Regions from separate parts of the Alteromonas sp. 4NH20-0056 genome, predicted to be linked through region 2. Evidence: predicted binding sites of a transcription regulator. Region 2 holds the regulator's gene; each other region holds the start of a gene.

Region 1 (3,286 bases), on a different contig from region 2:
TTCTGAAAGTTGAGTACTCACTCGTAATCCTTAATCGTACATCATATACATCGAGTGTAACGCTCAAGATGGTGCCTGTCTACGCCTGATTTTGCTTTGCTTTCAAAGCTCTCTCTCGCTGCTGACGAGCTTTTTCTAAACGCTTTTGCTCCATCGTTTCTCTCGCTTCAGTACCTACGTGCTCTTGGTTACGTGCTTTAGCAAGTTGAACTTGCTTTTCACGTTCACGGAAACGCGCTATCTGATCATCAGTGTGTGTGCCGTAACAATGAGGACAGCTTACACCCGGTTCATATACATCACTCTTTTTATCTTCTACCGTAATAGGTAGCCGACAAGCGTAGCATTGATCATATTTACTTTTTTCAAGGTCGTGGTTTACAGCAACGCGATTATCAAAAACGAAGCAATCCCCTTCCCATAACGACTCATCTTTAGGTACATCTTCTAAATATTGAAGTATGCCACCTTCTAAATGGTATACCTCTTCAAACCCTTGCTCTTTAAGGTATGCCGTTGATTTTTCACAGCGAATACCACCGGTGCAAAACATGGCGACTTTTTTATTTTTGGTCGTGTCTAACGCGTTTGCAACATACTCTGGAAACTCACGAAATGTTTTTGTTTTTGGATCTATAGCATGCTTAAACGTGCCAATTTCTATTTCATAATCGTTACGGGTATCAATTACGGTAACGTCTGGGTCACTGATTAATGCATTCCAGTCTTTGGGTTTTACATAGGTCCCGACGGTCTGACGAGGGTCGATACCTTCCACGCCCATCGTCACAATTTCTTTCTTAAGCTTAACTTTGGTGCGATAAAAAGGCTGGTCATCGTGCAAAGACTCTTTGCAAGAAATAGGGTTTATTCTGCTGTCGCTATTAAGGTAGTGAAGTAATCCATCGATACCCTCACGCGTACCCGACACGGTGCCGTTAATACCTTCATTGGCGAGAAGCAAGGTTCCTTTAATACCATTTTTTTCCATGGCATCAAGAAGAGGTTGGCGCATTGCCTCGAAGTTGTCGAGCGCAACAAATTTGTACATCGCGCAAACGATATATTTAGTCATAATGTTCACCTTTGCTAGTTGGAACGTAAAACCAGTGCAAAATGCGGCGCGGAGAATAACAGAGCAGCGTTAAAATTACTAGACTATGCAACAAATGTCTGTTGAGCGAGCGGTATTAGGTCGTTTAGCATGGTGGGATCTTCAGGTAGCTGTTCAGCGTACTGTGTTTTTAGTCGCTTTTGGGTGCTTAGCGAACAGTTATTTATTACATCATCACTTAACTTATTTTTATCGTTTACTTGAGATAAAGGTGAAGGATGCATGTGTTGAAAGAGCGAAGCATCTCTGGTGTACCCACTATTGTACAGCGTGTTAACCCTGCCTATTATCTCCCAATCGGCCGACGCAGCCGCTAGCGCTGGCTGTCGATAAAAGCTAAGCACATCGACATGTAGTGAGGCGTTTTCATCTTCTTTTTGTAAATCGTGGTAAGAGACATTATGAACAAGCGCACTCTGCTGCATTGCAAGATATAACGAAAACAACGTCGCGTCTTGCGCTGCCTTAGCGAGGGTGCCGTTTTTTTCCCATGAAATACTGGGGTCTATTACAGCTTGATGAACGGTGTGGGGCGCTTCCAAAGACTTACCTAACGTTTAATGCATACTTATGTTGTCGGCAAGATAATGTTTTTCTTAAGCATATTCTTGCCCTTAGTGCAGTTTTCATTAATGATAAAAGCATTCACGACGGCTAATGGAATAGAAATGAAATTTGCGGACAAGCAGGTTTTGATAATTGAAGACCAGCGCCCTTTTCTTCTTCTACTCAAAGGGCTCGTTAACTCCATGGGCGCCACCGATGTTGTAACTAAATCATCGGCAGAACAAGCACTGTCACTGTGTAAAAAACAAAAATTTGATATTGTTGTTTGTGATTTACATCTAGGCGTTGACAAAAAAAATGGTTTTGAGCTTATTGAAGAGCTTCGGACTCGGCGCCTTTTAAAACCGACATCCATTTTTATTATTATTAGCGCGGATAGTGCACGTCCTGTTGTCCTTGGTTCAATCGATAGGCGACCTGACGATTACCTTGTTAAACCCTTCTCACAAGTGCAATTAAAAACACGAATCTCCCGTGCGTGGCAAAAGCGTCAATCACTATCAACGGTTTATGAAGCCATCGCGGCTCAGGATACCAATACCGCTATTGATGAATGCGAAACACTGTTATCGCAAGAAACCTCGTATAAGGGGGCGTGCGAACAGTTATTGGTCGAACTCTACTGGGAGATTAATGCTCCCCAAAAAGCATTTGACGTGCTGCAAGCCTATCGCAGTGGTAAGCCAATATTGTGGGCACAAATAGCCCTTGGGAAAACGTATTTAAAACTTGAAGAACACAATAAAGCCATAGAGATGGCTGACCTTATTTTGAATCGTAATAAATTTAACGCAGATGCGTTAGATATACTGGCCAATGCGAACGACAGCCAAAAGCAGAAAGATGCGGCAATAGATGCAATAAAGCAGGCTATTAAAATTTCGCCCTTTTCTCTTAGCCGACACTTTAATGCTTGTCTGATTGCTAGACGAAATGACGATTACCTATTGGCGTCAGAGTCGAGTAAAGCAATTTGGGAGCTATCTAAACGCACTATCCATCAAGATAGTTTGCACTGGTGTGGCTTCATTCGCAGCCTGTTAGATGTCGCTGAGTACACCGACGATAAAAAAGTTAAAAACAGATATCAACAGGAAGCGTTACTTGCCCTGCAACGAGGTAAGTTTGACGAGCATTTACAACGAATAGACAACAGCTTCGACATTACTATTTTTAGCCATATCATTAATGCTCGCGTCAATGTCTTAGACGGTAAGATGATAGATGCTAGGCGACAACTAGGTATTTCACAGCTAGCACTAGAAAAAAATTACGATTCGCCACCTAAAGCATTCCTACCAGACAGTATAAAAGTAATGTATGACTTAGGCGAATATGAAGACGCAATTCGATATCAAACAATAATAGAAAGTGAAGGAATTTCACTTGATAAAAATAGCGAACAATTATTGTTAAGCGAGTCTGAAAAAGCGAAAGAACGCTTAGCAAATTATCAAAAATTCAATCGAGAAGGTATTCAGCTTTATCAGCAGGGACAGTACGAAAAATCAAAGAACTCGTTCACGTTGGCCCAAGAGTTTGCCCCTGTAAATACCGGCGTGGCTCTCAACTTATTGCAATGTCTTTTACAGATACTGAGCAAAA
Region 2 (3,286 bases):
CCAAACATGGTAAGCATGTTAACCAAGCTCTCTTCAACCTCTTTGACTAGGTCTATAACTCGGCGAATAACTTGACCGGTGAGGTCTTGATACCCTTGAGCCATTAGCACTTCAGTAAGCAAAGAAGTCAATTTAGCTGACTGTGAAGCTCCCTCTTCCAACAACTCATCCAAATCAGCACATAGCACCTTGAACTCACCTAATTCCAGTTGGCGATTCATCAGCTTCTTCCATTCAGGCATCACGTTTTCGATTCGTGATGAAAGTGATTCAGCAAGCGGCATACTCGCCTCTACTGCATCCATAGTAGTATTAGCTGCTTTTTCGGTTTCTTCAATGACATACGTCAAACGCGTTTGTGCGTCTGGTATATCGGCATTGGCCAAATTTTTAATACGGTCGTCAATTTGGAAGTTGTTTAATGCGTCATGTAATTGGCGCGTCAACTTACCGACTTCAGCGAAGAGTTCAATTGACTCTTTCATTGATGCGGCTTCTAACAGCGCACTTGCCGATGCATTATCGCCTGCTTCCAAATAAACGACGAGTTGTTTTGCTTCTTCTAACGAAATAGGGACATTCACATTTGTCGACATCCAGTAAACCTCATTTCTGTGGTGAGCGTCTGGATCAACCTAAACGTTCGAAGATCTTATCTAGCTTCTCTTTCAACGTTGCAGCAGTAAAAGGTTTTACAACGTAACCATTTACGCCGGCCTGCGCCGCAGCAACAATCTGCTCTTTCTTGGCTTCAGCCGTTACCATTAAGACAGGTAAATGCTTCAATTTATCGTCCGCCCGAATCGCGCGCAGTAAATCGATGCCTTGCATGCCAGGCATGTTCCAATCCGTTACAACAAAGTCGAAATCGCCCTGTTGAAGCATTGGCAGCGCCGTACTACCGTCGTCCGCTTCCTGGATATTGGAGAAACCCAAATCTTTGAGCAGGTTTTTTATGATACGTCTCATGGTTGAAAAATCATCAACCACAAGAATTTTCATATTTTTATCCAAAATTGCCTCCAGTGAGGTGTTAATTGTTATTAATATCTATTCTTCGTCAGCTTGCCACGACTTCATTCGTGATTTGAGTTTTAACATGGCCTGACTGTGAATTTGACTGACTCTTGATTCACTTACATCAAGAACTTCACCTATCTCGCGAAGGTTCAATTCTTCATCATAGTATAAAGACAGCACTATCGCTTCTCGCTCTGGTAATGTAGTAATAGCATGTGCTAGCGCTTTTTGAAAAGCGCCTTGCATCAAATCTTCCAGCGGTGCGTCGCTTCCTCGACTTTGTTCTGTCGATATTACGTCCTCAGACACCCCTAAATCTTCAATGCCAACCAGCTTTCCTGCATTTACCTCATTGAGCATCTGATGATAATCTTGCACACTAACATTTAGTTTTGCAGCAATATCAGAATCTCTCGCATCTCTCCCTGTCTCGCCTTCAACAAGAGAAATTGCTTCCGTGATGGCCCGCCCATTTTTATGCACTGAGCGAGGTGTCCAATCACCTTTTCTAATTTCATCTAGCATGGCTCCGCGGATACGGATGCCAGCAAATGTTTCAAAACTCGCGCCTTTTGAACCATCGAAGTTTCGAGCAGCTTCTAACAATCCAATCATGCCTGATTGGATGAGATCATCAACGAGCACACTCGCTGGCAGACGCGCCAAGAGATGATGTGCTATACGCTTAACAAGCGATGCGTGTCGCTCGACAAGCTGCGCTTTGTCACTCTGTTGTTGATAAGCGGCTGCTTTGCTATTCAACGTTGATTACCTACTGCTTTTTCTGCGACTAATTGCTCAATAAAGAACTCTAAATGTCCTCCCGGTTGCGCCGGTATGGGCCAAGAGATTGCTTTGTTCGCTAACTGACTAATTGCTATCGACGCCGGTGAACTTGGATAGGCGTCGACGATAGCGGTTTGTTTGCGCACAGCTCGACGAATATTCTCGTCAAACGGCACGGTTGCCACTAATTCTAGTGCAACATCAAGAAAGCGCCCTGTTACTTTACTCAGCTTACTAAATAATTCCTGCCCTTCGCGCACATCTCGAACCATATTCGCCACAATCTTGAACCGAAACACGCCGTGTTCTCGATTAAGTAGTTTGATAAGTGCGTAGGCATCTGTCAGCGAGGTAGGCTCATCACATACCACAACCATTATATCTTGCGATGCTCTAGAGAAACTAAGCACCATGTCAGAGATGCCTGCCGCGGTATCGACGATAAGAACATCAATTTGCGACCGTAACTCGCTGAAGGCGCGAATTAGCCCTGCGTGTTCGGTTGGAGTAAGCTCGGCCATAGACTGCGTACCCGACGTTGCGGGCGCAATTTTAATGCCGTGAGGGCCTGTTACCAAAACGTCATCAAGCGTACATTCGCCGGAAAGAACATGAGAAAGGTTTTTCTCTACTCGCAATCCCAACATAACGTCTACGTTAGCCAGACCTAAGTCAGCATCTAACACCATGACACGCTTGCCCAGCTTTGCCATCGCAATCGCTGTATTCAACGTAATATTTGTTTTACCTACGCCACCTTTACCTCCGGTGACGGCGATAACTTTGATTAACCGTGATTGCTTCATTTTTCGTAAGCTACTCGCTTGATCGTCAATCATACTGCTCGCGCTGTTTTAACCACATCATTAGCACTAGTATGATTCAAACCGTACTTTTTATAAAGCTTTGCAGCAGCAGATACTAAAGATTTTGCTTCTGCAATCTTAATGTCTTCAGGAACCTTCTGTCCATCGGTGACATAACTGACCGGTAATTGGTACTCTACTACAGCACTCAACACTTCTCCTAAAGAATAGCACTCATCTAGCTTTGTAAAGATACAACCACTTAACTCAATACCATCAAAAGCATTAATAATGTGCTGAAGTGCAGGATACTGGGTATTTGCCTGCGCAACCAAATATTTTTTAATATTAGGCATTTGGCCGTTTTCAAACTGTTTAACCTGTTTAATAAGTCGACTATCTCGCTGACTAAACCCTGCAGTATCGATAAGAATTAACCGCTTATGACGCAGTTGAAATAGTAAATCAGCCAACTCTTCGCTGCTCTGTGCTTTACGCACCGTACACCCGATAATCTTTCCGTAAGTCGCAAGCTGTTCAAACGCGGCGATTCTATATGTATCAATAGTAATCATTGCCACCGATTCTGCACCATATTTTTGCGCATATCGAGCAGCCAATTTGGCAACCGTTGTTGTCTTACCAGTTCCCGTTGGCCCAACGAGCGCAACCGC
Region 3 (3,286 bases), on a different contig from region 2:
AGATACGTTTATGGAGTTTATCGCTGCGAATAAAAATGTCTTTCGATTACTGCTAAGGGAACATACAGGAACATCGTCGGCGTACCGTTTGGCAGTATTTAGAGAAATTCAACATTTCGTTGATGAGTTAACCGATTACATTATTGAAAGACAAAATGTAGAGTTTAAGTTAGCGCAGCTACAAGCCGACGCGATGGTGCGACTTGTTTTCAGTGCAGGTGCTGAAGCGCTAGAAGCAGATACTGAATTACGTTTACAGATAGGTGATAAGGTAAAAACCCAGCTGCGTTATGTACAGCTAGGCGCATCGGTTCACAAAGAGCCCTAAAAAGTGCTATTTTTTACTCAGCAAAACACCCGCTTCTATATGGTGTGTGAATGGAAATTGATCGAATAGCGCGGCATCAACAATATCGTGAGTTTTACTTAATATCGTTAAATTCTCTGCAAGTGTGTCTGGGTTACAAGAGATGTAAATAATGTTCTCGTAAGCCTGAATCATTTTAAGAGAATCTATATCAAGCCCTGCACGCGGTGGGTCGACTAGCACGGTCTTAAAATTGTAGTCATTTAACTCAATACCCTCTAGACGACTAAATGTCCGTGTGCCTTGCATCGCTTCAGTAAACTCTTCAGCTGATAATCGAACTATTTTTAAATTTTCTATCGCGTTTGCTTCAATATTGTATTGTGCAGCTTGCACCGAAGGCTTAGCTATTTCCGTACCGATAACATTGTCGAAGTGAAGCGCTAGGGGAACTGAAAAATTACCCGCTCCGCAGTACATTTCTAGTAAGTCACCATCCAAATCTTTAACACAATCAAGTGTCCATTCAATCATTTTGCAGTTAACTTCAGCATTCGGCTGAGTAAAGCTATTTTCTATATGCTTAAAAACGAGCGTGTTGCCGTTGATAGGTAAACGTTCAATAATGAAATCATTCCCTATCATGCGCTTTTGCTTTCGTGCACGACCGATAATATTCACGGTACCAAACTCTTGTTCTAATAACTGCTGAAGTTCGCGTGCGTGAACTTCCCATTCATCGTTAAGCGCTTTGTGATACAACAAACTAATTACTAACTCTTCAGAAAGGCCTGACAGATAGTCAACCTGGAATAGCTTGTGGCGAAGTAAGGGGTTTCCTTTTACCAATGACAATAACCGTTCCATTGCTCGGTTAATTGTTTTGCTGGCTGGTAAAAAAGTGTCAACACGATACTTTTCTTTTGTCTCTTGATTGAACATGATGTGGTAGAGGTCATCACCCTCATGCCATACCCTAAATTCGGCCCGCATTCTGTAATGGACAGGAGGCGATGGAAATACGGTAGGGCGTGTTTCACCAAATTGGGAGAGTAGAGTGGTTAGACGTGCGTCTTTTTCGTCTAGTTGTGCTTGGTAGTCTTGTTGTGTAGGCACAGTCATAAAGCGCTCCATTGGGTAAAACAGATAATCAATATAATAGGGCTGTGGATTGTAGTGCGTTCTATTTTATGTGCAACGTGTATTCAAACAGTGAACTAAAAAAATATAGTACTAAAATTAAACAATACCGACATGATGCCGATAACATGAACGAGGATAGTGAGGATCTTATTATGAACGTTAGTCAAATAAAGGCTTTCATGGGCGACCAGAAAGCAGAGCAAAAGGCATCGGTTCATCCAAATGAAGCGTTGAAAAAACAACTTCAACAGGACGGCCTAGAGCAGGCAGCTGAATTTACCAAGCAGCAAGCGGCTACCGTATCGGTGAGCAGCACGCAGACTTCAATAGGGTTGCGAGTATTCAGTTCCAGCATGAATCAGAATCTTGTGGTAGATGGTAAACAACCATCAACTGAGGTTACTGATAAAGACGAAGATAAAACAAACAGCTTATTTGATTTCGAAAAGATCGCGAAGAATGTTATGCGATTTGTCGGCGGCGTGATTAGAGGTGCGGCAGACGCTGGAGCGGGTGACGAAAAGCTCAATAGTTTATTCAGCCAGGCAAGAGATGGTGTAAGCCGAGGTTTTGCTATGGCAGAAAAAGATCTTGCTGGCTTTATGAATAAAGAGATTGAAGACGGCATGACAAAAAGTCGCTCGTTAATTGACGACGGTATTAATGAACTTGAGCGGGATATCTTCAACCCTAACCAAGTAAATGCGGCAACACAATTGAATGCCATTGCAAGCGGTGAAGAAAAAAGCGGTAGTATTTTAATAAGAACCCGCGATGGTGACGAGGTTACATTAAGCTTTGAAAGCCGTTCTCAGTTCAATGCTGTAAGTCAAACGTCGTATTACAATGCACAATCAGGCGGGGATGCGAGTGGCGATAGTCAATCGAGCGCGCAAATGAGGCAACAATCTACGCTTTATGAGTATTTTGAAAAATCAGGTATTAGCTTTTCTTTAAAGGGAGAGTTAGATGAGGACGAACTTAAAGCAATCTCGGCGCTGGTTGAAGATGCGCAGGACCTTGCAGATGACTTTTTCTCTGGAAACGTTGATAAGGCATTTAGCCAGGCATTGGAACTTGGGTTTGATGATAAAGAGCTTGTAGGTTACGCATTGCAACTAAATAGAACTACACAAAGCGATGTAGTGAAAGCTTATGAGAATATTCAGCATTACAGTGATAAAGGAGAACCAGAAAATCAATACGGCAATATTGCAAGCCCGGTATCGCAGTATATAGATAAGATGGTAAAGACATTTGAGAGCGCTGAACGCCAGCTTCAAAGCAATGAAGACTATAATGCGTTAATCAACGGAATCATAAATGAGATGAAGGACGTGCAGGTACCTGATTTAGTCTCAGCGATTAACCGATTCCATTCATTCAATAAAACGTTATTGAATGCACTGCCTCAGCCTGAAGGTGCAACACCGTCAGAGTAATTTAAGCGTAGAATAAAAAAAACCTGGGTTTCCCCAGGTTTTTTTGTTTTTACTCGTTTTCTATCTTTTCTTTAGCAGGGCGAACTTTGAGTGTTCGCTCTTGAAACACCGAGTCATTGGTTTTATCTATAACACTGGTAAGGTCATCGGTAATGACCTCGATAAAACCGTAGCCCTTTCTTTTACCGGTCTTTCTATCCTTCATCAAACGAACAGATTGAACTTCAATAAAACTGCTGAAGTAATCTTTAACTGCAGATTCATTAGCACGATAAGGGAGGTTACCGACATATAACGTTTCAGTAGCACCCTTAACTGGCGTTGAATCATCAACTGAAGAAGAACTATGGAAAAGTGATGCTAACCAAGGAGTGAGAATACCGCTAATAAGTAA

The links. Region 2 encodes FliA, which starts transcription of late flagellar genes. Its sites were predicted from a motif close to CTAAAGNTNNNNNNNNNNNNGCCGATA; they were not measured.
Region 1: the regulator FliA is predicted to act here: its motif matches at 1,689-1,715, upstream of AC27EZ_RS11445 (VC2046/SO_2500 family protein).
Region 3: the regulator FliA is predicted to act here: its motif matches at 1,547-1,573, upstream of AC27EZ_RS16265 (DUF5610 domain-containing protein).

Annotation. Positions count from the first base shown of each region.
Region 1 covers NZ_BAAJLS010000005.1:219,897-223,182, reverse strand. Annotated here, with positions in the region: gene AC27EZ_RS11455 (EF-hand domain-containing protein) at 1-21, opposite strand, end outside; gene trhO (oxygen-dependent tRNA uridine(34) hydroxylase TrhO) at 80-1,075, opposite strand; gene AC27EZ_RS11445 (VC2046/SO_2500 family protein) at 1,159-1,656, opposite strand; gene AC27EZ_RS11440 (response regulator) at 1,783-3,286, shown strand, end outside.
Region 2 covers NZ_BAAJLS010000001.1:294,811-298,096, forward strand. Annotated here, with positions in the region: gene AC27EZ_RS01350 (protein phosphatase CheZ) at 1-596, opposite strand, end outside; gene cheY (chemotaxis response regulator CheY) at 631-1,014, opposite strand; gene AC27EZ_RS01360 (RNA polymerase sigma factor FliA) at 1,051-1,782, opposite strand; gene AC27EZ_RS01365 (MinD/ParA family protein) at 1,779-2,645, opposite strand; gene flhF (flagellar biosynthesis GTPase FlhF) at 2,642-3,286, opposite strand, start outside.
Region 3 covers NZ_BAAJLS010000011.1:123,652-126,937, forward strand. Annotated here, with positions in the region: gene fabR (HTH-type transcriptional repressor FabR) at 1-328, shown strand, start outside; gene trmA (tRNA (uridine(54)-C5)-methyltransferase TrmA) at 335-1,429, opposite strand; gene AC27EZ_RS16265 (DUF5610 domain-containing protein) at 1,603-2,892, shown strand; gene AC27EZ_RS16270 (RNA recognition motif domain-containing protein) at 2,942-3,286, opposite strand, start outside.